3 regions of the Streptomyces sp. NPDC058335 genome follow, and region 1 is predicted to be linked to each of the others. Evidence: riboswitches for the same ligand, from Rfam matches in the RefSeq annotation. Region 1 holds a riboswitch; each other region holds the start of a gene.
What was found. Region 1 has a riboswitch for thiamine pyrophosphate ahead of thiC (phosphomethylpyrimidine synthase ThiC). Riboswitches for the same ligand answer to the same signal wherever they lie in the genome.
Positions count from the first base shown of each region.

Region 2: another riboswitch for thiamine pyrophosphate. It lies ahead of thiO (glycine oxidase ThiO); the one in region 1 lies ahead of thiC (phosphomethylpyrimidine synthase ThiC).
Region 3: another riboswitch for thiamine pyrophosphate. It lies ahead of ACFWJX_RS07460 (thiamine ABC transporter substrate binding subunit); the one in region 1 lies ahead of thiC (phosphomethylpyrimidine synthase ThiC).

Region 1 covers NZ_JBHXHX010000005.1:292,102-300,056, forward strand. The annotation lists gene ACFWJX_RS11715 (SsgA family sporulation/cell division regulator) at 1-47, shown strand, start outside; gene ACFWJX_RS11720 (YibE/F family protein) at 153-1,712, opposite strand; TPP riboswitch at 2,006-2,195, shown strand; gene thiC (phosphomethylpyrimidine synthase ThiC) at 2,188-3,984, shown strand; gene ACFWJX_RS11730 (VWA domain-containing protein) at 4,043-5,464, shown strand; gene ACFWJX_RS11735 (hypothetical protein) at 5,552-6,430, opposite strand; gene ACFWJX_RS11740 (metallophosphoesterase) at 6,624-7,706, opposite strand.
Region 2 covers NZ_JBHXHX010000015.1:8,074-16,028, forward strand. The annotation lists gene thiE (thiamine phosphate synthase) at 1-338, opposite strand, end outside; gene ACFWJX_RS27205 (Rv2175c family DNA-binding protein) at 534-899, opposite strand; gene ACFWJX_RS27210 (NAD(P)/FAD-dependent oxidoreductase) at 948-2,222, opposite strand; gene ACFWJX_RS27215 (hypothetical protein) at 2,251-2,643, opposite strand; TPP riboswitch at 2,696-2,807, shown strand; gene thiO (glycine oxidase ThiO) at 2,805-3,968, shown strand; gene thiS (sulfur carrier protein ThiS) at 3,965-4,165, shown strand; gene ACFWJX_RS27230 (thiazole synthase) at 4,169-4,963, shown strand; gene pknB (Stk1 family PASTA domain-containing Ser/Thr kinase) at 5,524-7,467, shown strand; gene ACFWJX_RS27240 (deoxyribonuclease IV) at 7,525-7,955, shown strand, end outside.
Region 3 covers NZ_JBHXHX010000003.1:355,030-362,984, reverse strand. The annotation lists gene ACFWJX_RS07490 (VOC family protein) at 1-177, shown strand, start outside; gene ACFWJX_RS07485 (LOG family protein) at 212-1,336, shown strand; gene ACFWJX_RS07480 (LAETG motif-containing sortase-dependent surface protein) at 1,496-2,206, shown strand; gene ACFWJX_RS07475 (maleylpyruvate isomerase family mycothiol-dependent enzyme) at 2,264-3,070, opposite strand; gene ACFWJX_RS07470 (ABC transporter ATP-binding protein) at 3,096-4,112, opposite strand; gene ACFWJX_RS07465 (ABC transporter permease) at 4,112-5,713, opposite strand; gene ACFWJX_RS07460 (thiamine ABC transporter substrate binding subunit) at 5,770-6,858, opposite strand; TPP riboswitch at 6,939-7,045, opposite strand; gene rlmN (23S rRNA (adenine(2503)-C(2))-methyltransferase RlmN) at 7,103-7,955, opposite strand, start outside.

The DNA.
Region 1 (7,955 bases):
ACGAGGCCTTGGACCGGATTCTGGCGGAGGAGCAGAGTGCCGGGTGAGGTCTGGCGGGGGGCTGGCGGCGCAAGGATGAAGGAACGCTTCTGCGGGGGCGGGGCGTTCGAAGGGAGTCTGTACCCGTGGCTCCCTTCGAACGCCCGCCCGCGTCAGTGCTTGCGCCGCCTGCCCTTGCCGCCCCGAGAGCCCTGCGGGGCGGGGCCCGCCGTACCGGCCGATGTGGCACCCGGCGTCGCCGGGGCCGTCTCGGGGAGCGCGCCGGTTCCCGGCCGGTCCGCCGAGACCACGAGCGCAGCGAGCGCCGTGGTGACCGGAACCGACGCGACCAGGCCGATCGAACCGACCAGTGTGCGCACGATCTCCTCGGCGACCAGCTCGCTGTTGGCGACCGTGCCGACGCTGCTCTCGGCGATGGAGAACAGCAGCAGAAGCGGCAGTGCGGCGCCGGCATAGGCGAGGACGAGCGTGTTGACCACGGACGCGATGTGGTCGCGGCCGATCCGGATGCCTGCCCGGTACAGCCCTCGCCAGCCCATCGAGGGGTTGGCCTCGTGGAGTTCCCAGACCGCCGACGTCTGCGTGACCGTCACGTCGTCGAGGACACCGAGCGAACCGATGATGATGCCGGCCAGGAGCAGACCGCTCATGTCGATCGTCGGGTACAGACCGTGGATCAGACCGGTGTTGTCGTCCGTATTGCCGGTCAGCGCCGCCCAGTCGACGAACCAGGAGCCGAGGACGCCGATCAGCAGCAGGGAGATGAGCGTGCCCAGTACGGCAACGGAGGTGCGGGCCGAGAGACCGTGACACAGATAGAGGGCGATCAGCATGATGGCGCTCGCCCCGACGACCGCCACGGCCAGCGGGTTCGAGCCTTGCAGGATCGCGGGCAGGACGAAGAAGTTCAGCACCATGAAGCTGATGGCCAGCGCGACCAGCGCCATGACACCCCGGAGCCGCCCGACGACCACGACGGCGACGGCGAAGATGATGGCGAGCAGGCCCATGGGGACACGGCGGTTCACATCGGTGACCGAGTACTGGAGGTCCTTCGGCGCGGAGGGCTCGTAGGCGACCACGACCTTCTGGCCCTCGTGCAACTGACGTGACTGGTCCGGCTGGACGATCTCGGTGAACGTACGGCCTTTGTCCGAGCCGGTGTCCACACGGATCGTGGCCTTCTTGCAGGTGCCGTCCTCCTGTTGCTGTGCGGAGGAGCCCTCGGCGGTCGAGGTGTCGCCGGTCGGGGTGCCGCCCGAGGCGTTCGCCGACGAGCAGCTGATGCTCTCGACCTTGGAGACCGTCGCCTGCTGCGTCTGCCGGTCGAAGCCGACGCCGGTGCGCTCGTGCGCCGGGGCACCGCCGGGCCACAGCACGACCATGCCGACGAGCACGGCCACGCCGAACGGGATGAGAACGGCCGCGATGACCTTGCGCAGGTGTTGGGAGACGGGGGCGGCCGGACCGTGACTGTGGCTGTGCCCGTGACCGCCACCTGAACCGGGGCCCTCCCCACCGTGCCCACCGCTGTGTCCGTCGCCGGAGCCGTGCCCGCTGCCGTGGCCGTCGTCCGAGCCGTGCCCGTCACCCGGACCGGGGCCGTGCCCGTGGCCCCCGCCTCCACCCGTGCTTCCGGCGCCGTCACGGCCGCCGCCGTGGCCACCACCGGGCCCGTGCCCGCGACCACCGTGCCCTCCGGCGCCGGACACGTGCCCGTGTCCGCCACCAAAGCCGGGGCCGCCGCCCTGTCCGCCGTCGGGGCCGAAGCTGTAGCCGTCCTCGGGACGGGAAACGGGCCCGGAACCGGGTCGGGGAACCGAACCGCCACCGGGGCCGTGCCCCTGTCCTTGCCGGGGGCGTCCACCGGGAGGAATACCCGGCCCGCGGGGCTGTTCGGGCGGTGGGAACGGGGGATGGGGTGTCGTGGTCACCGCCCGATCATCGCAAGAACGACAGAGGCCCACTGTTCACCGCGCCACAAAGGACGCTAGCGTGGAGGCACCTTTGCACACGCGGGAGCTCGGAGCACCGGGCTGAGAGGGCGCTGACCTCCGTCTTCGCGATGTTTCACGTGGAACGTCACCACAACCGAGTGATGTTTCACATGACACGTCGGCAGACGGAAGCCGCTGCGTCGACCGCTGAACCTGTTACCGGGTAATGCCGGCGTAGGGAGTAGGTCTCATGACCAACAAGGACGCACGCACGCCTGCCTCCGCGCAGATCTCCGACGAGGTCTCTGCCGACGGGGAGGCCGGGAAGTCCATCGGATGGCACAAGGCGTATGTCGAGGGCACCCGCTCCGACCTGCGCGTGCCGGTCCGTCAGGTGCATCTCACCAACGGTCGGTCGGTCACGCTGTACGACACCTCGGGCCCGTACACCGATCCGCTCGTCGAGACGGATGTCCGCAGAGGGCTGCCGCCTCTGCGGGAGAACTGGGTCATCGCCCGCGGTGACACAGAGGAGTACGCGGGCCGCCCCGTCCGCCCGGAGGACGACGGGATCAAGCACACCTCCCCGCGCGGCGGGCTGCGCAACCTCGACGCGGTCTTCCCCGGACGGCCGCGCCTGCCACGCCGGGGCCGTGACGGTCAGGCGGTCACCCAACTCGCGTACGCCCGCCGGGGCGAGATCACGCCGGAGATGGAGTACGTGGCCATCCGGGAGAACGTGGAGCCCGAGGTCGTACGCGAGGAGATCGCGGCCGGACGTGCGGTGCTGCCGGCCAACGTCAACCACCCGGAGATCGAGCCGATGATCATCGGCAAGCGATTCCTGGTGAAGGTCAACGCCAACATCGGCAACTCGGCGGTGACCTCCTCCATCGAGGAGGAGGTCGAGAAGATGACGTGGGCGACCCGTTGGGGCGCCGACACGGTCATGGACCTGTCCACCGGCCGCAACATCCACACCACCCGCGAGTGGGTGCTGCGCAACTCCCCCGTCCCCATCGGCACGGTGCCGCTCTACCAGGCGTTGGAGAAGGTCGACGGCCGGGCCGAGGAGCTGACCTGGGAGATCTACAAGGACACGGTGATCGAGCAGGCCGAGCAGGGCGTGGACTACATGACCGTCCACGCGGGGGTGCGCCTGCCGTACGTCCCGCTGACGGCCAACCGCAAGACCGGCATCGTCTCCCGAGGCGGGTCGATCATGGCCGCGTGGTGTCTGGCCCACCACAAGGAGTCGTTCCTCTACGAGAACTTCGAGGAACTCTGTGAGATCCTCGCGGCCTACGACGTCACGTACTCGTTGGGCGACGGTCTGCGGCCCGGTTCGATCGCGGACGCCAACGACGAGGCGCAGTTCGCGGAGTTGCGCACGCTCGGGGAACTCAACCGGATCGCGAAGCGTTTCCATGTTCAGACGATGATCGAAGGCCCGGGACATGTCCCGATGCACAAGATCAAGGAGAACATCGACCTTCAGCAGGAGATCTGCGATGAAGCTCCCTTCTATACGCTCGGCCCGCTGACGACCGACGTCGCCCCGGCGTACGACCACATCACCTCCGGCATCGGTGCGGCGATGATCGCCTGGTGGGGCACGGCCATGCTCTGCTACGTCACGCCCAAGGAGCACCTGGGCCTGCCCAATCGTGACGACGTCAAGACCGGTGTCATCACCTACAAGATCGCCGCCCACGCGGCCGATCTCGCCAAGGGACACCCCGGTGCGCAGGAGTGGGACGACGCGCTGTCCGACGCCCGCTTCGAGTTCCGCTGGGAGGACCAGTTCAACCTGGCCCTCGACCCGGACACCGCCCGGGAGTTCCACGACGAGACACTCCCGGCGGAGCCGGCCAAGACGGCTCACTTCTGCTCGATGTGCGGACCGAAGTTCTGCTCGATGAAGATCTCTCACGACATCCGCCGTGAGCACGGCGGCAGTCGGGCGGAGGTCGAGGAAGGAATGGCGCAGAAGTCCAAGGAGTTCGCGGCCGCGGGCAATCGGGTGTATCTGCCGATCGCGGACTGACGCGCAGGGAATCGTCCTGGGGCGGTGCTTCTGGCGCAGAGGTCGGCAGACTGGGTGCATGACAGCGCGATCCATGAGCAAGGGCGCCAATCTGCCGGTCGATGTGCCGTCCGTGCGCGTCGAGATCAGTTGGTCCGAGCGGGCCGGCGGGCAGGACGTGGATGTGTCGGCTCTGCTGCTGACCGCCGCCGGAAGGGTGCGTGACGACGCGGACCTCGTCTTCTACAACCAGCCGCGGCACGCTTCCGGCGCAGTCACCCATCTGGGCAGGCGGAGCGCCGCCGGTGTCACTGCCGACACGGTCGAGGTGGACCTGCGTTCGCTGGAGAGTGCCGTCGCGCGTGTGGCGCTGTGCGCGTCCGCCGACGGCGGCACCTTCGGGCAGGTGGCCGGCCTGACGCTCAGGTTGCTCGATGCCGGGAGCCTGGCGGAGCTGGCGCGGTTCGAGATGCGGGGAGAGACGGAGACGGCGTTCATCGGAGGTGAGTTGTACCTGCGGGAGGGGCAGTGGAAGTTCCGCGCGGTCGGGCAGGGGTATGCCTCCGGGCTCGCGGGGCTGGCCACCGATTTCGGGATCAGCGTCGATGAGGAGCCCGCTGGGCCGGCAGCCGACCACGCGGCATCGGCCGTACGCACGCCGCCCCCGCCCCCGCCCGTGCCTCCGTCGGCTCCGGCCGCCTCCGCCGCCGTATCCGCGCCGTCTGCCGGGGGCCGGCTGACCAAGGGGGAGGAGCAGCTTCCGGTCGATATGCGCAAGCGGCTGTCCCTGCGGAAGGAGCAGGTCGCGGTCAGTCTGCGGAAGCGCGGTGCCGCGGGGGTCAGTGCGCGGGTGGTGCTCGTGCTCGACGCGTCGGGGTCCATGTCGTTCCTGTACTCCGGCGGGGTGGTGGCCGACGTGGTCGAGCGGATGGCCGCTGTGGCGGCAGAGCTTGATGACGACGGTGAGATGCAGGCCTGGACGTTCGCCTCCGACCCTGCCCGGCTGCCGGACCTGCGCCTGGGCGAACTCCCCGAGTGGCTGCGGCTGCATGTGCGGGTGGGGGAGATCAGCCTGTTCAGGCGGAGCAAGAAGCCGCGGAAGGGACTGCAACCGGGCCAGGTCGACATGCGCTCGGTCGGCATCCAGAACGAGGAACAGAAGGTGATCGCCCAGGTCAGAGACTATGTTCGGGCGAATCCGGCGGCCGCCCCGACGCTGGTGCTGTTCTTCTCCGACGGAGGCGTCTACCGCGACGCCGCGATCGAGAAGGAGCTGCGCGCGGCGGCGGCGGAGCCGATCTTCTGGCAGTTCGTCGGGCTCGGCCGCTCGAACTACGGCGTGCTGGAGCGGTTCGACGCACTGCCCGGCCGACGTGTGGACAACGTCGGCTTCTTCGCCGTCGACGACATCCGCACGGTCCCGGACCAGGAGCTCTACGACCGTCTCCTGTCCGAGTTCCCGAGTTGGCTCACGGCCGCGGGGCAGGCGGGCATCCTCTGACCGGCAGGCCGGCTGACGCCCTGGCCCTCGTTCCGTCGGCCCGGCCTACGGCTTGCGCTCCCCTGGGCGGGGGCGCAAGCCGAGGGCCTATTCCGGCTGGTGTTCCGGCCCGCCGAAGTCCGGGCTGGTGTAGTCCGGGCTGCTGTAGCTGGGGCGGGAGCCGGCCGAGTTTCCTTCGTCGGGGCTGCTGAAGCCCGGACGGTCGTAGCCGATCTTCGGCAGGCGGCCGGTGGGTGCCGGAGGGGCCGGTGCGGGGTCGAGCGCGGCGCTCGTGCCGGGGTGGGCGAGGGCCTCGCGGAGGAACGGCAGGATGCCCCGCTCCAGCAGGGCTTCCCGCCAGGCCTCCCTCGCGCGGCCCACCTCCTCGCTCAGTTCGCTGTACGGGCCGGCCTCCAGGGAGGGACGGTTGCGCAGGGCGGTGAGCAGGAGGCCGACGGTGGCGACGAGGATCGCGGCCGCGGCCACGGCCCCGAACGTCCATCCGGTGGTGAGCATCGTCCTGGCGAACGCCGGCTCGGGGTCGAGCATCCGCAGGATGTAACCGACGAGCAGGAAGATCACCGCGGCGGTTCCGGCGAGGACCGGGGTGAGGACGGCGGCGATGGCGACGGCGCCCGCTCCGGCGGCCTCGGCGGCCTCCCCCATGGTGGCGGCGAGGCCCATCCCGCCCACGCCCGGCTCACCGGCGCCGCCGGACTCATGACCGGCCGAGGACGGGGTGGACGGCGCCGGATGGCGCAGTTCCCCACGGACCTTCACATAGTGCTGGTACTCGGTCGCCGCGGACGCCGTGATGAGCGCGGAGGCGTTGAGCGCCATGGTGCGCAGTTGTTCGGGGTTGAGCCGCTGTCCCACAGCGGCCAGTTCCGGGTGGTGTGGTGCGGAGCGCAGCGCCTCGTCGAGGATCCGCTCGTACTCCTGGCGGTCCTCGCTGTGCAGGTGCTGCGGAACGCTGTTCATGTGCATCCCCCGATGCTCCGTAGGGCTTGGGGCTCGCATGCCAACGAGCCGTCGGGCAGAAACGGAGGGGAGCCTGCTACGGATGAACCGATGGTAGAGCGGCGACGGCATGAGGTAACAGGGGGTTTGCTGAAATTGGCCCCTGGGCCGTAGCGCCGTCGGGCGGGCCCGGCGCGGCCGGCGACGGACCCCGGAACGGTCAGATGGGCAGTGGCAGTTGCTGGACCAGCAGCTTTCCGGCCATCGTCACGCCGCCGTCCATCGCGATGGCCAGCCCGTCGGCGTAGACGTGCGGCCCTTCGACCACCGGACCGGCCGAGTCCTCGTCGTCCTCGGAACCGACATCGCCCAGCAGATACGGAATCGGGCTGTGGCCGTGAACGATGCGGGTGCCGCCGTACGTATCGAGCAGGGAGCGGACGGCATCGGCGCCGCCCTCGTCGCGGAAGGAGAAGCGCTTGGTGAACTTGCGGAACAGATCCCACACTTCGTCCGCGTCATTACGGGTGATCGTCTCGTGGACGGTGTCGTTGACCGCCTCGATCGAGTCGCCGTAGTCGAGGTAGGCGGTGGTGTCGGAGTGCACGAGCAGATGGCCGTCGACCTCCTCCACGGCGTCCAGGCGGGCCATCCACTGGAGGTGGTGGTCCTGGAGGCGGTCCATGTCGGACTTCTGTCCTCCGTTGAGCAGCCAGGCCGCCTGGAAGGTGGCGGTGCCCGCGCCGGAGTTGACGGGGGTGTCGCCGAACCGCTTGGCGCCGAGCAGGAGCAGCTCGTGGTTGCCCATGAGGGCCTTGCAGTAGCCGCCGGCCGCCGCGGCCTCGGCGGACAGGCGCATCACGAGGTCGATCACGCCGATGCCGTCCGGGCCGCGGTCGGTGAAGTCGCCGAGGAACCACAGCCGGGCGGTGCCCGCGCACCAGTTGCCGGCCGCGTCGATCAGGCCCTTCTCCTGGAGCGCGGCGATCAGCTCGTCCAGATAGCCGTGCACGTCGCCCACGACGAACAGCGCACCGGGGCCGGTCGCGGCCTGCGGGGCCTGGGCGACGGCCGGGTCGACGGGCACCTGAAGGGTGTCGCCCCGGTTGATGACGGGCAGATCCCGCTGGGTGGGCGTGTAGCCGTCCGGGGGTTCGAGGGGGTCCTCGAGGGGCGGTGCCGCGTTACCGGGGTGCGCGCTGTGGGCGTACGGACCGGTCTCGTGGACGTATGCGGGCACCCGGAAGTCGCGCACGGTCGCCGTACGCTCCACCTCGGGTCCCTGACCGGCCCCCTGAGTCATCAGACCCCTCCACCATCGCGCCGCATCTGCACCGCTTCGGACTGCCTGGTCGCAACGGTCCGCGGTGCCGTGCGCCCATCATAGGAATGCGGATCGTGCCGTGTGACGACCCAGGGGTGGTGAATCAGAGCAAGGCTCCTGTTCACCGCGGCTTTCGCCCCGATTGGGCCGGGCTTCGGCAGTACTCGCTCACCCACTGCTCACCGTGCTTACACCCGCGGCCTCCGCATGTTCCGCCGTCGGCGGGGA
Region 2 (7,955 bases), on a different contig from region 1:
CGGCCGATCAGGACGCCGTCGCCGAGGACGGCACGGGCCGCGGGGACCGGCAGGTCGCCCTGGCCGAGGTGGAGGACGTCGGCGCCGGCGGCATGGGCGACGTCCGCCCGGTCGTTGACCGCGAGCAGCCTGCCGTGGCGGGCGCAGGCGTCGGCGAACACCTCCAGGTGCTCCAGCTCCTCGGCCGCCTCCATGCCCTTGTCGCGCAGCTGCACGATGTCGACGCCGCTCGCGAGGACCGCGTCCAGGAACTCCGGGAGGTCGCCCTGGCGCCTGCGGGCGTCCGTGCAGAGGTAGAGGCGGGCCTCGGCGAGCTGGGAGCGGGCGGTGTCGGGCATGCGTGGGTCCCCCGGGGGCGGTCGGTGGCGCCTCGGGGTCTCCCCCGGTGCGGTCGGGTGCGCCGCGGGCGTCTCCCGGGGCGGCGGTGTGCGGTCGCGGCGGGCGGCCACGGCCGCACACCTGGCGGTTCTTCGAAGCCACGAAGCCCCGTCGGGCTCTGTGGCTCTGTGGGCTCTACGGAGCGGATCTCGGGGTCAGACGGCGAGCGCCTGGGCGCGACGCTTCACCTCCGTGCCGCGATTCTCCGCCAGCGCCTGCGCCGGCGTCCCGGGCAGGGACGGGTCGGGAGTGAACAGCCACTCCAGCATCTCTTCGTCCGAAAAGCCGTCGTCCCGCAGCAGGGTCAGGGTCCCGGACAGGCCCTTGACCACCTTGTCCTCGTCGATGAAGGCGGCGGGGACGTGCAGTGCCCTGTTCTCACCACGGCGTACGGCGATGAGCTGGCCGTCCTTGACCAGCTGCCGCGCACGCACCACGTCGACATCGAGCATCTCTGCGATGTCGGGCAGGGTGAGCCAGGCGGGGACGAGAGCATCGATCTTTGCGTCAATCTCGGTCACCCCTCAAGACTGCCATCCCGGACCGACAGTCGGTAGCCGAGCCTCCCCTCAGCGGGTGGAGCCGCCCGCTGGACCCGCGGTCTGAGCCGTCGCCGCCTTGAGCGGCGTCGCCGGGTCCGCGATCAGCTCGGGGTTCATCGGCGTGCCCGACTCGATCAGCCGGCGGCCCTGCGCGAGGTCGCGGGGGCGGCCCACCGCCAGCAGCGCGACCAGGCGGTCCTCACGCAGCCAGCAGACCGTCCAGGCCGGTCCGGCGGGGTCGCCGCGCCACAGGGTCGTGTCGGCGCCGGTGTGGTGGCCGGCGTACTGGACGAAGCGGCCGAACTGCTCCGACCAGAAGTACGGCACCGGGTCGTAGACCGCGGGGACCTCGCCGGTGGCCGAGCCGAGGATGTTCGCGGCGACCGTGCGCGGCCCCTGGAGGGCGTTGTCCCAGTGGTGGACGAGGAGGCGCTCGCCGTACCGCCCGGACGGGAAGGAGGCGCAGTCGCCGACCGCGTACACGTCGGGCACGGACGTGCGCAGGCTCGCGTCGGCCACGACCTCGCCGTGCCGGCCCAGCTCGACGCCCGAGCCGGTCAGCCAGGCCGTCGCGGGGCGGGCGCCGATGCCGACCACGACGGCGTCGGCGGGCAGCCGGGACCCGTCGTCGAGAAGGACCGCACCGGGCTCGACGCGCTCCACGCGCGCGCGGGTGCGCAGCTCGGTGCCGCTGTCGGCGTACCAGGAGGTCATCGGGGCGGCGACCTCGGCGGGCAGGGCGCCGGCCAGCGGCCGGTCAGCGGCCTCCACGACGGTCACCGCGCAGCCGGCCTCGCGCGCGGCGGTGGCGAACTCGGCGCCGATCCAGCCGGCGCCGACGACCACGATGTCGTGCCGGCGGGCGAGCACCGGCCGCAGCCGTTCGGCGTCGTCCAGGGTGCGCAGCAGATGGACGCCGGGGACGCCCTCGGCGCCGGGCAGCCGGATCGGTTCGGCGCCGGTGGCGAGCACGAGGACGTCGTACGGGACGGGCCCGGACCCGGTGTCCAGTTCGTGGTCGGCGGGGCGTACGCCGAGGGCCTCGGTGCCGAGCCGGAGTTCGACGCCGAGGCTCTCGAAGTCGACGTCGAAGGCGGAGTGCTCGGCCGTGCCGAGCAGGACGGCCTTGGACAGCGGGGGCCGGTCGTAGGGCTGGTGGGGTTCGGCGCCGATGAGGGTCACCGTCCCGTGGAAGCCCTGCTCGCGCAGGGCGACCGCGGTCTGCACCCCGGCCATCCCCGCGCCGACGACGACCACCCGCCGCTCCGCCGGCCTGTCTTCTTCCCGCGTCTGTTCGCTCACCTGATCACCTTAGACAACTGACGGATCGTCAGTCAGTCGTCCTGTTCCGTGACCGTGTTCCGTGCCCCTGTTCCGTGACCGGTTCCGCGATCTGCTCCACCACGCTGGTCCCGCTCCCCGGCCGCGACTCCCACTCCCAGGTCTCGTCGAGGCGCAGCCGCCCGTCGGGCAGTTCGACGACCGCCGACACACAGTGCCCGGACGACGTCGTCCCGTCGTGCCCCAGCTGGACGTACCGGAAGTCCAGCCGGTCTCCCTCGCGGGTACCCACCAGGTGCCCGCGTACGACGTCGCCGCCCGCGTAGTCGGCCCAGATCACGCCGTCCCGTTCGCGGTACGTGAAGCGGGTGCGGGTGCCGACCTGACCGGGGGCCTGGTCGGCCACCGGGGCCAGGACCAGGCCGTCGAGCGAACGGGCCACGAGAGGAGGCTCCCTTACTGGGACGGACGGCGGGGGGCTAGGGTGGCCAACGTAGAGCACTCGCGGGAGCCCGGACGCACCGGGCTGAGAGGGAGGCTGGCGGCCTCCGACCGTACGAACCTGATCCGGGTCATGCCGGCGAAGGGAGGGGCTGGACGCCCATGTCCTCACCTATGTCGGACGTCCTCGTCGTGGGGGGCGGCATCATCGGGCTCGTCACCGCGTGGCGGGCCGCGCAGCGGGGGTTCGCCACGGCGGTGGTGGACCCCGGGCCGGGCGGCGGGGCCGCGCAGGTGGCGGCCGGGATGCTGGCCGCGGTCACGGAACTGCACTACGGCGAGCAGACGCTGCTCGGCCTGAACCTGGAATCGGCCCGCCGCTACCCGGACTTCGTGGCCGAACTCACCGACCTGACCGGCCACGACCTCGGCTACCGCCGCTCCGGCACCCTCGCCGTCGCGCTGGACGCCGACGACCGCGCCCATCTGCGGGAACTGCACGCCCTGCAACGGCAGTCGGGGCTCACCTCGGAATGGCTGTCCGGACGGGAGTGCCGGCGGCTGGAGCCGATGCTCGCGCCCGGGGTGCGCGGCGGGCTGCGGGTGGACGGCGACCACCAGATCGATCCCCGGCGGCTGGCGGCGGCGCTGGTGACCGCGTGCGAGCGGGCGGGCGTGGCCTTCCACCGCGACTGGGCGGAGCGGCTGACCGTGTCGGCCGGGCGCGCCGCGGGGGTCCTCACGCGCGCGGGTACGACGCTCGCGGCGGAGCAGGTGGTGCTCGCGGCGGGCAGCCTCAGCGGGCGGCTCGCGGGCGTCCCGGCGGAGGTGCTGCCCCCGGTGCGGCCCGTGAAGGGCCAGGTGCTGCGGCTGACCGTGCCACGGCGGTACGCGCCGTTCCTGACCCGGACGGTACGGGCCGTGGTGCGCGGCAGCCACGTCTACCTGGTGCCGCGCGAGAACGGCGAGCTGGTCGTCGGGGCCACGAGCGAGGAACTGGGCTGGGACACGACGGTGACGGCCGGGGGCGTCTACGAGCTGCTGCGCGACGCCCACGAACTGGTTCCCGGGATCACCGAGCTGCCGCTCACCGAGACGCGCGCGGGGCTGCGTCCCGGGTCGCCGGACAACGCGCCCCTGCTCGGGCCCACCGGCATGGACGGGCTGCTGCTGGCGACCGGGCACTACCGCAACGGCGTGCTGCTGACACCGGTCACCGGGGACGCGATGGCGCACGCGCTGGCCACCGGTCAACTTCCCGTCGAGGCCCGCCCCTTCACACCCAGGCGCTTCCACGCCGCCGCACTCTCGGAGCAGCCCGCATGAAGATCTCCGTCAACGGCGAGCGACGCGAGGTCGCTCCCGGCACGGCCCTCGACAGCGTCGTACGGTCCCTGACGCCGGCGCCCACCGGAGTGGCCGCCGCCCTCAACGAAACCGTCGTCCCGCGCGCGCGGTGGTCCGCCACCGCCCTCTCCGACGGAGACCGCGTGGAAGTCCTCACCGCCGTCCAGGGAGGCTGAGCCATGGCCGACGATCCCTTCGTCCTCGGCGGTACGACGTACTCGTCCCGCCTGATCATGGGTACCGGCGGTGCGCCCAGCCTGGAGACGCTGGAGCGGGCGCTGGTCGCGTCCGGGACCGAGCTGACCACCGTCGCGATGCGGCGGGTCGACCCCTCGGTGCACGGGTCCGTGCTGTCGGTGCTCGAACGGCTCGGCATCCGGGTGCTGCCCAACACCGCGGGGTGCTTCACCGCCGGGGAGGCGGTGCTGACGGCACGGCTGGCCCGGGAGGCGCTGGGGACCGATCTGGTCAAGCTGGAGGTCATCGCCGACGAGCGGACGCTGCTGCCCGATCCGATCGAGCTGCTGGACGCGGCGGAGACGCTGGTCGACGACGGGTTCACGGTGCTGCCGTACACGAACGACGATCCGGTGCTGGCGCGGAAGCTGGAGGATGTCGGGTGTGCGGCGGTGATGCCGCTCGGCTCTCCGATCGGGTCCGGGCTGGGTATTCGCAACCCCCACAACTTCCAGCTGATCGTCGAGCACGCGCGCGTGCCGGTGATTCTCGACGCGGGGGCCGGTACGGCGTCGGATGTGGCGCTGGCGATGGAGCTGGGGTGTGCGGGGGTGATGCTGGCGTCGGCGGTGACGCGGGCGCAGGAGCCGGTGCTGATGGCTCGGGCGATGCGGGGGGCTGTGGAGGCGGGGCGGTTGGCCCGGCTCGCGGGCCGGATCCCGCGCCGCCACTTCGCGGAGCCGTCGTCCCCCACGGAGGGCCGCGCCGCCCTGGACCCGGAACGCCCGGCGTTCTGACGACGCTCCCCGCACGCCACCCGGCGCCGCGGTCCCGCACTGCTTTCCCACCCACGCACCGCCCATGACCGTCGGCCGAGAGGCGAACGTCGCCCGCCAAGGCCGAGCGCCGTCGGCGGCTGCCGCGCGGGACGGTGGCCGCCGGGGCCGGGCGCCGGCCACGGCTGCCCCGCGGGGCCGATGACCGCCGGGACCGGGCGCCGACCACGGCTGCCCCGCGGGACGGTGGCGCCGGGGCCGGGCGCCGGCCACGGCTGCCCCGAGGGGCCGATGACCAGGACCGGGGCGCCGGCCACGGCTGCCCCATGGGCCGATGACCGCCAGGGCCGGGGCGCCGTCGGCGGCTGGCGCGTGGGACGGTGGCCGCCGACGGTGCTTCGCCACTGCCTGCGAGGGTCTGCGTCCGGCCGACTGTCACGGGCGGTGCGTGGGTGGAGAGGTCCGTGGGTGGGCGTGTGCGGCCGCTCGGCCGTGTGCCTCGTCACAGGTGCGCTTCAGTCCCGCTGCGATACCGGTGTGAGCGGTGAGGGGTGTCGGTGCGGGCTCGTAGACTCGCCTCCGTGGACACGACCCTTCAGGACCCTCTGGTCGGGCAGGTGCTCGACGGGCGCTATCGCGTGGAGGCGCGGATCGCGGTCGGCGGGATGGCCACGGTCTACCGGGCCGTGGACACCCGCCTCGACCGCGTCCTCGCGCTCAAGGTGATGCACCCGGCCCTCGCGGCCGACGCCTCCTTCGTCGAGCGCTTCATCCGCGAGGCCAAGTCCGTCGCCCGGCTGGCCCACCCGAACGTCGTTCAGGTGTTCGACCAGGGGACCGACGGGTCGTACGTCTACCTCGCCATGGAGTACGTCGCAGGGTGCACCCTGCGGGACGTGCTGCGTGAGCGCGGCGCGCTCCAGCCGCGGGCCGCGCTGGACATCCTGGAGCCGGTCCTCGCCGCCCTCGGCGCCGCGCACCGCGCCGGTTTCGTGCACCGGGACATGAAGCCGGAGAACGTACTGATAGGGGACGACGGCCGGGTCAAGGTCGCCGACTTCGGCCTCGTCCGGTCCGTGGACACCGTCACCAGCACCACCGGGGCCGTCCTCGGCACCGTCGCCTACCTCGCCCCCGAGCAGATGGAGCAGGGCAGCTCCGACGCGCGCGTGGACGTGTACGCGTGCGGGGTCGTGCTCTACGAGATGCTCACCGGCGACAAACCCCACGACGGCGGCACTCCCGCCGTCGTGCTCTACAAGCACCTCCACGAGGACGTGCCCCCGCCCTCCACCGTCGTACCCGGCATGGCGTTCGAGCTGGACGAACTGGTCGCCTCGGCCACCGCCCGCACCCCGGAGGTTCGTCCGGCGGACGCCGTGGCCCTGCTCGCGCAGGTCCGCGAGGCGCGCGGCGCGCTCGACGAGGCACAGCTGGACGCGCTGCCCCCGCAGGCCCTGTCCGCCGACCGTGACATCGCGGACGACCGCACCAGCGTGATCCCGCGCTCGCTCACGGTCCCGCGCCTCCTGCCCGTCAACGAGGACGAGGACGACGACGGCAGAGCCGGGGACCCGATGAACCGGACCTCCCGGTTCGCGGCGGAGCCCCCGCTGCCGCCCCGGCGCCGCTCCGTGCGGCCCGGCCGCGGAGTGGTCGCCATCGTCGCCGCGGTCCTTCTGGTGCTCGGCGTCGGCGCGGGCGTCTGGTACATCAACTCGGGGCAGTTCACCAAGGTCCCGGCGGTCCTCACACAGACCGAGGCGCAGGCCAGGGAGCGGCTGGACGCGGCCGGGCTGGACGTGGGCGAGGTGAAGCACGCCTACAGCAACACGGTGAAGCGCGGCACGGTCATCAGCACGGACCCGGAACCGGGCGCCCGTATCCGTGCCAACGACTCGGTGACCCTGACCGTCTCCGACGGCCCGGAGACCGTGAAGGTACCGGATGTGAAGGGCTCGCGGCTGGACAAGGCCAAGGAGCTGCTGAAGACGGACGGTCTGGAGCCTGGCCTGGTCACCGAGGCGTTCAGCGAGGACGTCCTCAAGGGCTTCGTGATCAGCAGCGGCCCGAAGGCCGGCACGGAGCGGCGCGCGGGCTCGGCGGTGTCCCTCGTCGTCAGCAAGGGCGTCCCGATCGACGTCCCGGACGTCACCGGCCAGGACCTGGACGACGCACGGGCCGAGCTGGAGGAGGCCGGCCTGGTGGTGGAGATCTCCACCTCGGAGATCAACTCGGAGTTCGACAAGGGCCAGGTCGCCGCCCAGTCGCCGGGCGCGGACAAGCAGGCCGCCGACGGCGACACGGTGACGCTGACCCTGTCCAAGGGGCCGGAGATGGTGGAGGTCCCGGACGTGGTGGGCGCGAGCGTCGACGACGCCACGGCCGAGCTGGAAGGGGCAGGCTTCGAGGTCGAGGAGGACCGCGGCCTGCTGGGCCTGTTCGGCGACACCGTCAAGAGCCAGTCCGTGGACGGCGGCGAGACCGCCCCCAAGGGATCGACGGTCACGATCACCATCCGCTGACGGTGACGCTCGTCATCCGGTGACCGGGGGGTGCTGGGAGCATGACACCCTGAACGGGTGAGTTCTCAGCCCCCCTTCCCCTCCCGCAACCCGGTCGGCGGCCACGTTCCCGTGGCCGGCGGTCTGCACTCCGTGGGACTGTCCTACGCCCGTGACCTCAAGGCCGAGACGGTCCAGGTCTTCGTCGCCAACCCGCGCGGCTGGGCCACCCCGACCGGTAACCCGGCGCAGGACGCGGCGTTCCGTGACGCCTGCGCGGCGGAGTCGATCCCGGCGTACGTGCACGCGCCGTATCTGATCAACTTCGGGTCGCACACCGAGGCGACGGCGGAGAAGTCGGTGGAGTCGCTGCGGCACTCGCTGCGCCGTGGGCGGGAGATCGGCGCGCTGGGCGTGGTCGTACACACCGGGAGCGCGACGGGCGGGCGGGAGCGGTCCGTGGCACTGAAGCAGGTCCGGGAGTATCTGCTGCCGCTGCTGGACGAGCT
Region 3 (7,955 bases), on a different contig from region 1:
CTGAGCGCCGAGAGCCGCGAGAAGGTCGACGAACTGGTCGACCGCGCCCTGGCGGCGGGCGGTTCGCCGGCCAACGAGACGCAGGACCACGGCTTCATGTACGGCCGCTCCTTCGACGACCTCGACGGCCACACCTGGGAGGTCGTCTGGATGGACCCGGCGGCGATCCAGGGCTGATCCGCCGGTGACACGGCACGCCTAGCATGGGCGGGTGCATCCGACACCCGCCCAGCCGTACGACGGCACCCACGACCGCGAGATCGAGTCCCTCGCCGAGTTCGACGAGGTCGTCTCCACCCGGGGCACCCTGGCCCACTTCCGCGTCCAGGCGGTCGACCTGACGGACCGTACGGACGTCCTGCTCGCCGTGGACACCGCGGGCGCCGTCTTCCTCGGCTGCCCGATGGACCCGGCCGCGGCGACCATGGCCCGCACCCGCGGTGCCCTGGTCTTCCCGCCGATACCCGGCCTCTCCTTCGACCCGTACCGCGCCTTCGTCTACACGCCGGACGAGTTGTTCGCCTCGCTCGACGAGGGCTACGAGTCGACCCCGGACGCCCGGACCTACCGCTGGTTCCAGCAGACGAAGGCGGACGGCGACATATTCGCCTCCATGCTGCGCGCGATCCACGACGACGCCGTCTCGGACGCGCTCGACGAACTCCTCGTCGGCTCCCGGGTGGTGGGGGTGATGGGCGGCCACGCCATGGCACGCGGGACGGACGCGTACGCCGGTGCCGCGCGCCTCGGCCGCGAACTCGCCCGCGCCGGACTGACGGTGGCGACCGGTGGCGGTCCGGGCGCGATGGAGGCGGCGAACCTCGGCGCCTACGCGGCCCCCTTCCCCGACGCCATGCTCCCCGAGGCGCTTCAGCTGCTCGCCAAGGCGCCGAAGTTCACGCCCTCGGTCACCGACTGGGCGTCGGCCGCCTTCGCGGTCCGCACCCGCTGGCCCGGAGGCGGCACCTCGGTCGGCGTCCCCACCTGGTTCTACGGCCACGAGCCGCCGAACCCCTTCGCCGCGCACCTCGCCAAGTACTTCTCCAACGCCACCCGCGAGGACGGCCTGCTGGCCCGCTGCACCGCCGGCGTCGTGTTCCTGCCGGGCGCCGCCGGGACCGTACAGGAGATCTTCGACAACGCGACACCCAACTACTACGAGTCACGGGGCGAGCCGACGCCGATGGTGCTCGTGGACCGGGCGCACTGGACGGAGTGGCTGCCGGCCTGGCCGCTGCTGCGGAAGCTCGCCGGGGAACGGTCGATGGGGGCCCGTATCGCCCTGGTCGACCGGATCGAGGAGGCTCCTGAGGCGCTGAAACGTCTCGGCGGTTAATGAGCGGGCAAAGCCGAGCGGCCGGAACCATCGACGCATTGACACTTCTTATGGAACGCTTATAGACCTGTGGGACCCCTGGGGAGGCTGTCGCCGCCGCATCGGGGGCGGCATCTCCCCCTCCGCCCCCCGCAGTTGCACATCACGTAAAGGACAAACGTGTCCCCATCCCGCCGTACCGCCGCTCGTTCGGTGCGCATGTTCGGTCTCGTCGGCGCCTCTGCCGCTCTTGTCCTCGGCACATCCGGCTCCGCGCTGGCCACCGACCCCCTCGGTATCGGGCAATTCTCCGCGGCAGCCTCCTGCGACGGCTCGAAGGGCGTCATCACCGTCACCGCCACCGACGCGACGGCCACCCCCGCGGTCGTCACGGTCTTCCTCCAGAACAACAACGCCGACCTGAGGCGGATCGGCGAGCCCACGCCGATCAAGGGCTCGGCCGAGGGCGTCGCCGTCACCTTCGCCGAGGACTGGGCACCGGGCGCGAAGTACCGGGTCCACATCAAGTCCGGCAGCAAGCTCGACGCCGACATACCGATCCTGGAGGCCCCCGCCAAGGCCTGTACCGGTGCCGACGACACCCCCACCACCCCGTCGACGCCCTCGGCCCCGTCCACGACCCCCTCCGACACCGCCTCGACCCCGGCCGGGTCGGGAACGCCGACCCGGTCGGCCTCCGAGAGCGACAGCACCGTGCCCGCGGCCTCCGCGAGCAACGCGCCGTCGCCCGCCGCCCAGGAGTCCAACCTCGCCGAGACCGGCGCCAGTTCGCGCACCGGCCTGATCGTCGGCATCGCGGCCGTCCTGGTCCTCGTCGGCGGCGGAGCGGTCTTCTTCGGCATGCGCCGCAAGGGCACCGGCAACCGCTGACCAGCCGAGTGGCCCGCCCCGAGAACGCGTCCAGGAAGGGTCGGGCCACTCTCCGGTTCAGCCGAAGCTCGTCTTCGCCAGCCAGAACTCCAGCAGCTCCCGCTCGCCGACGACCTCCAACTCCGGTGAGTCCAGCGGCAGTCGATGATAGAAGGCGAGCAGGACCGAGGTGAGCGGGCCGCGCAGCGCCACCGTCGCCTTCTCGTGTCCGCGATCCCAGGCGATCCCCTGCTCGGTCAGTTCCACCAGCCACTCGGCGTCCAGTCCGGCGGGCGCGTCGGTGGCGTGCAGATGGATGCTGCGGCCCCGGTGTTCCTCGGCGCGCAGCTCGTCGGACGCCCGGTGCGGCAGGTTCCGCTGCACCCACTCCACCAGGTACAGCCACTCGTCCAGCGCGTCGGCGGCGACCTCGGGCGCCACGTCGTAGGGCAGCCCGGCGGTGAGAGCGGCGTCGGCGCGGTGCACGGTGATCTCGTGGGTCATCCGGCGGGCCCAGAACCGGGCGTCACCGCCCCCGGCCCAGCCCCACACCCTCGTGTCGGGCCCGGCCTCCCGCAGCGCGGCCACGACCGCCTCACCGGTCTCCGCGAGCCAGGCGTCCAGCGCGGCCGGGTCGCCCTGGGCCTCCGGCCCGCCGTGCGACGGGACCTGTTCCTCCGCGACGTTCTCCTGCGCCCGCGTCCGCACCAGCAGCTCGACCCAGCGCAGGGCCCCGCCCGTGTGCCGGACGAGCTGCTCCAGAGACCAGTCGGGGCAGGTCGGAACGGTGGCCGACAGATCGGCTCCGGAGGTCACCACCGACCGCAACAGACCTACCTGGTGGGCGATTTCGTCGCAGTACCGCTCATGTGCGAGAAGGGTCATACGCGACACCGTACGGGCGGGACGATCAGTCGAGCACCACGATTTCGGCCGCGTCGAACTCCACCCCGACCGTGTCCCCGACCTCCGGCGCCAGCCGCAGCGCACACGCTGCCTCCAGGCGCGGCGCGTTCTCCGGCTGGAGGTGGAGGGCGACATGGGTGCCCTTGAAGGTGCGGGCGGCGACCGTGCAGGGCAGGCCCTGTTCCGCGTCCACCAGCCGTACCCCGGCCGGCCGCACCAGCAGCGTGCGGACGCCCTGCGGGGAGCCGGCCGGCACCGGCACCTTGCCCCACGGCGTGTCCGCGGCCTCCTCGGCGACGCCGGCCTCCACCACGTTGTCGAAGCCGAGGAAGCGGGCCACGAACGCGTCCGCCGGCCGCTGCCACACCTCCAGCGGCGTACCGGACTGGGCGATCCGCCCGTCCCGCATCACCACGACCCGGTCGGCCAGCGCGAACGCCTCGCCCTGGTCGTGCGTGACCGCGAGCACCGTGGTGCCCAACCGCCCGAACAGCTCCCGCAGTTCCACGACCAGCCGCTCCCGCAGCGACCGGTCGAGCTGCCCGAGCGGCTCGTCCAGCATCAGCAGCCGTGGGCTCGGCGCGAGCGCACGGGCCAGCGCCACCCGCTGCTGCTCACCGCCGGACAGCGCGGCGACGGACCGGCGGCCGGCATCCGGCAGCCCGACCAGATCGAGCAGCTCCCCCACCCGTTCCTGTCGTCGTCGCCGGTCGGTGCCGCGCATGCGCAGACCGAAGGCGACGTTGCCGCCCACGTCCCGCTGCGGGAACAGCTGATGGTCCTGGAACATCAGCCCCAGCCCCCGCCGGTGCGCGGGCACTCCCGCCTGGTCACGTCCGTCGAGCACCACCCGCCCGGCGTCCAGGGGTTGCAGCCCGGCCACCACCCGCAGCAGCGTCGACTTGCCGCTGCCGCTGGGCCCGAGCACACACACCACCTCGTGCTCGACGACGTCGAGATCGACGGCGTCCAGCACCGCCCGCCCTGCGAACCGCACGGTCGCGCCTTCGAGCCGCAGCATCAGAACTCCCCCGTACGGTCGGTGCGCAGCCGCTCCAGCACCAGCAGGGCGATCGCGCACACCAGCATCAGAATCGTCGAAAGGGCCATCGCCTGCCCGTAGTTCAGCTCCCCGGCACGCCCCAGCAGCCGCGCCACGGCGACCGGCAGGGTCGGGTTGTCGGGCCGTGCGATGAACACCGTCGCCCCGAACTCGCCCAGCGACACGGCGAAGGCGAACCCGGCGGCGACCAGCAGCGCCCGCCGCACCATCGGCAGGTCCACCTCCCGCCACACCCGCCACGGCGACGCCCCGAGCACGGCCGCCGCCTCCCGCAGCCGCTCGTCCACCGCGCGCAGCACCGGCAGCATGGTCCGTACGACGAAGGGCACGCCGACCAGCGCCTGCGCGAGCGGCACCAGGATCCAGGTGGCCCGCAGGTCCAGCGGAGGTTCGTCGAGCGCGATCAGGAAGCCGAAGCCGACGGTCACCGCGGAGACGCCCAGCGGCAGCATCAGCAGCGCGTCGAACCCGCGGACCAGCCGCCCGGCGTCCCGTCGGGTCAGGGCCGCCGCCGCCAGCCCGCCGACCGTCACCGCGATCACGGTGGCGACGAGGGCGTACTCCAGCGAGTTGCCGATGGCCTCGATCGGCGGGACCAGGAACACATTGCCGTCGTCGCTGGTCAGCGCCCGGTAGTAGGCGAAGTCGGGGGCGTCGAGGGAGCGTTGCACCAGCACCGCCAACGGCAGCACGAGCAGCAGCGCTACCGTGCCGAGCACTCCGGCGAGCAGCGCCCACTGCCCCGCCCCACGCGGCCGCCGTGCCGTCCCGGCCGCGTCCACCAGCCGCAGCGCGCTCTCCCGCCGCCGTACGGTCCAGGCGTGCACGGCGAGGATCGCGCCGACGGCGAGGAACTGGACGATCGTGAGGACGGCGGCCGTCGACAGGTCGAAGATCTCGGAGGTCTGCCGGTAGATCTCGACCTCCAGCGTGGAGAAGGTCGGGCCGCCGAGGATCTGCACCACGCCGAAGGAGGTGAAGGTGAAGAGGAACACCATGAGCGCGGCGGCGGCCACGGCCGGCGCGAGGGCCGGGAGGGTCACCTGCCGCCAGGCCCGGAAGGGCGAGGCGCCGAGCATCCGCGCGGCCTCCTCCTGCCGCGGGTCGAGCTGCGCCCACAGTCCGCCGACCGTCCGCACGACGACGGCGTAGTTGAAGAAGACGTGGGCGAGCAGGATCGCCCACACGGTGGTGTCCAGCCGTACGCCCCACAGCTCGTCGAGGAGACCACCGCGGCCGACCAGCGCGAGGAACGCCGTACCGACGACGACGGTCGGCAGCACGAACGGGACGGTCACGACGGCCCGCAGGACCTGCTTGCCGGGGAAGGAGAACCGGGCGAAGACGTAGGCGGCGGGCAGGGCGATCAGCAGGGTGAGCGCGGTGGAGGCGAGTGCCTGCCAGGTGGTGAACCACAGGACGTGCCGGATGTCGGACTGCCCGAGCACGTCGAACAGGCGCCCGAAGTGCCAGCCGCCGCCGGAGTACAGTCCGCGCGAGAGGATCGCGGCGACCGGGTAGGCGAAGAACATCCCGAAGAACGCGACGGGCAGGGCCATGAGCCCCAGCCGCGCCGCGCTCCCGGTACGCCCGCGGCGCGGGGCCGCCCGCCGGTCTACTTCAGTACGAGCGAGGTCCACGACTTGACCCACTGGTCGCGGTCCGCGGCGATCTTCGCCGGGTCCATCGTCTCGGGATCCTCGGCGGCCGGGCCGTACTCGGTGAACTCGGCGGGCACGGCCGCGCCCTTGGCCACCGGGTAGACGAACATGTTGAGCGGCATGTCCTCCTGGAACGTCTTCGAGATCAGGAAGTCGATCAGCGCCTTGCCGCCCTCGCTGTTCTCGGCGTTGCTCAGCAGTCCGGCGAACTCGACCTGCCGGAAGCAGGTGCCGGTCGCGACACCGGTCGGCGCGGTCGTCGGCTTCGGGTCGCCGTAGATCACCTCGGCGGGCGGCGAGGAGGCGTAGGAGACGACGAGCGGCCGGTCCCCGCCGGCCTTCCTGCCGCCGGCCGAGCCGGAGAACTCCTCGTTGTAGGCCTGCTCCCAGCCGTCGACGACCTTCACACCGTTGGCCTTGAGCTTCTTCCAGTAACCCTCCCAGCCTCCCCCGTCCCCGTACTTGGCGGCCGTGCCGAGCAGGAAGCCGAGGCCGGGCGAGGAGGTGGAGGCGTTCTCGGTGACGAGCAGGTTCTTGTACGCCGGCTTCGCCAGGTCGTCGAAGGTGGCCGGCGGGGCCAGCTTGTGATCGGTGAAGTACTTCTTGTCGTAGTTGACGCAGATGTCGCCGTAGTCGACGGGCGTGACCCGGTGCTTTCCGGCGTCCAGCTGGTACTGCCCGTCGACCTGGTCCAGCCCCTGCGCCTCGTACGGCTGGAAGACGCCGTTGTCGAGCGCGCGGGAGAGCAGGGTGTTGTCGACGCCGAAGAAGACGTCGCCCTGCGGGTTGTCCTTGGTGAGGATCGCCTTGTTGACGGCCTGCCCGGCGTCGCCGTCCTTGAGGACCTTCACCTGGTAGCCGGACTTCTTCTCGAAGTCGGCGAGCACGTTCTCGGAGACGGCCCACGAGTCATGGCTGACGAGGGTGACGGTCTTGCTCTCGCTCTGCGAGGAACCGCCGTCGTCCGACGATCCGCAGGCGGACAGCGTGACGAGACCGAGACCGAGGCCTACGGCCGCGGCCACGAACGTCCTGGTGTGCACTGGAATTCCTCCTGGAGGTGACCAGGAAGAGACGCGGCCCCGCCCGGAACCCGCGAGGGTGTCCGGGCAGGGCGCAACAGCTCGAGTGATGACCGAACTTCCTACCCAGAATGACCTGGGCGAGGTTCAGAGGGTCTGCGGCCCGGTGCCGCACTCTCAGCGCTGTGGCGCTCCCCTGTCGGAATATGAAGATGTCTGATTTACCGCACTGTCTGAAAACAGGACAGTACTTACGTCGGTCAGACTACCGCTCGGTGGCGGCGAGCTGACCACACGCCCCGTCGATCTCCTGACCACGCGTGTCCCGGACGGTGACGGGCACCCCGTGCGCCGCGATGGCCTCGACGAACGCCTTCTCGTCCTCGGGCCGGGAGGCGGTCCACTTGGAACCCGGCGTCGGGTTGAGCGGGATCAGGTTCACATGTACGGGCCGGCCCTTGAGCATGCGCCCGAGACGGTCACCACGCCAGGCCTGGTCGTTGATGTCGCGGATCAGCGCGTACTCGATGGACAGCCGGCGCCCGGACCTCTCGGCGTACTCGAATCCGGCGTCGAGCACCTCGCGCACCTTCCACCGCGTGTTCACGGGGACGAGGGTGTCGCGCAGCTCGTCGTCGGGGGCGTGCAGCGAGATGGCCAGCCGGCACTTGAAGCCTTCGTCGGAGAACCGGTTGATGGCCGGCACCAGCCCCACGGTCGACACGGTGATCCCGCGCTGCGAGAGCCCCAGCCCGTCGGGCGCGGGGTCGGTGAGCGCGCGGATGGAGCCGACGACCCGCTTGTAGTTGGCGAGCGGCTCACCCATGCCCATGAACACGATGTTGGACAGCCGGGCCGGTCCGCCGGGAACCTCTCCGTCGCGCAGCGCCCGCATCCCGTCCACGATCTGGTGGACGATCTCGGCGGTGGACAGGTTCCGGTCGAGCCCCGCCTGCCCGGTCGCGCAGAACGGGCAGTTCATCCCGCAGCCGGCCTGCGAACTGATGCACATGGTCACCCGGTCCGGGTACCGCATCAGCACCGACTCCACGAGCGTGCCGTCGAACAGCCGCCAGAGCGTCTTGCGGGTGGTCCCCTGGTCCGTCGACAGATGCCGT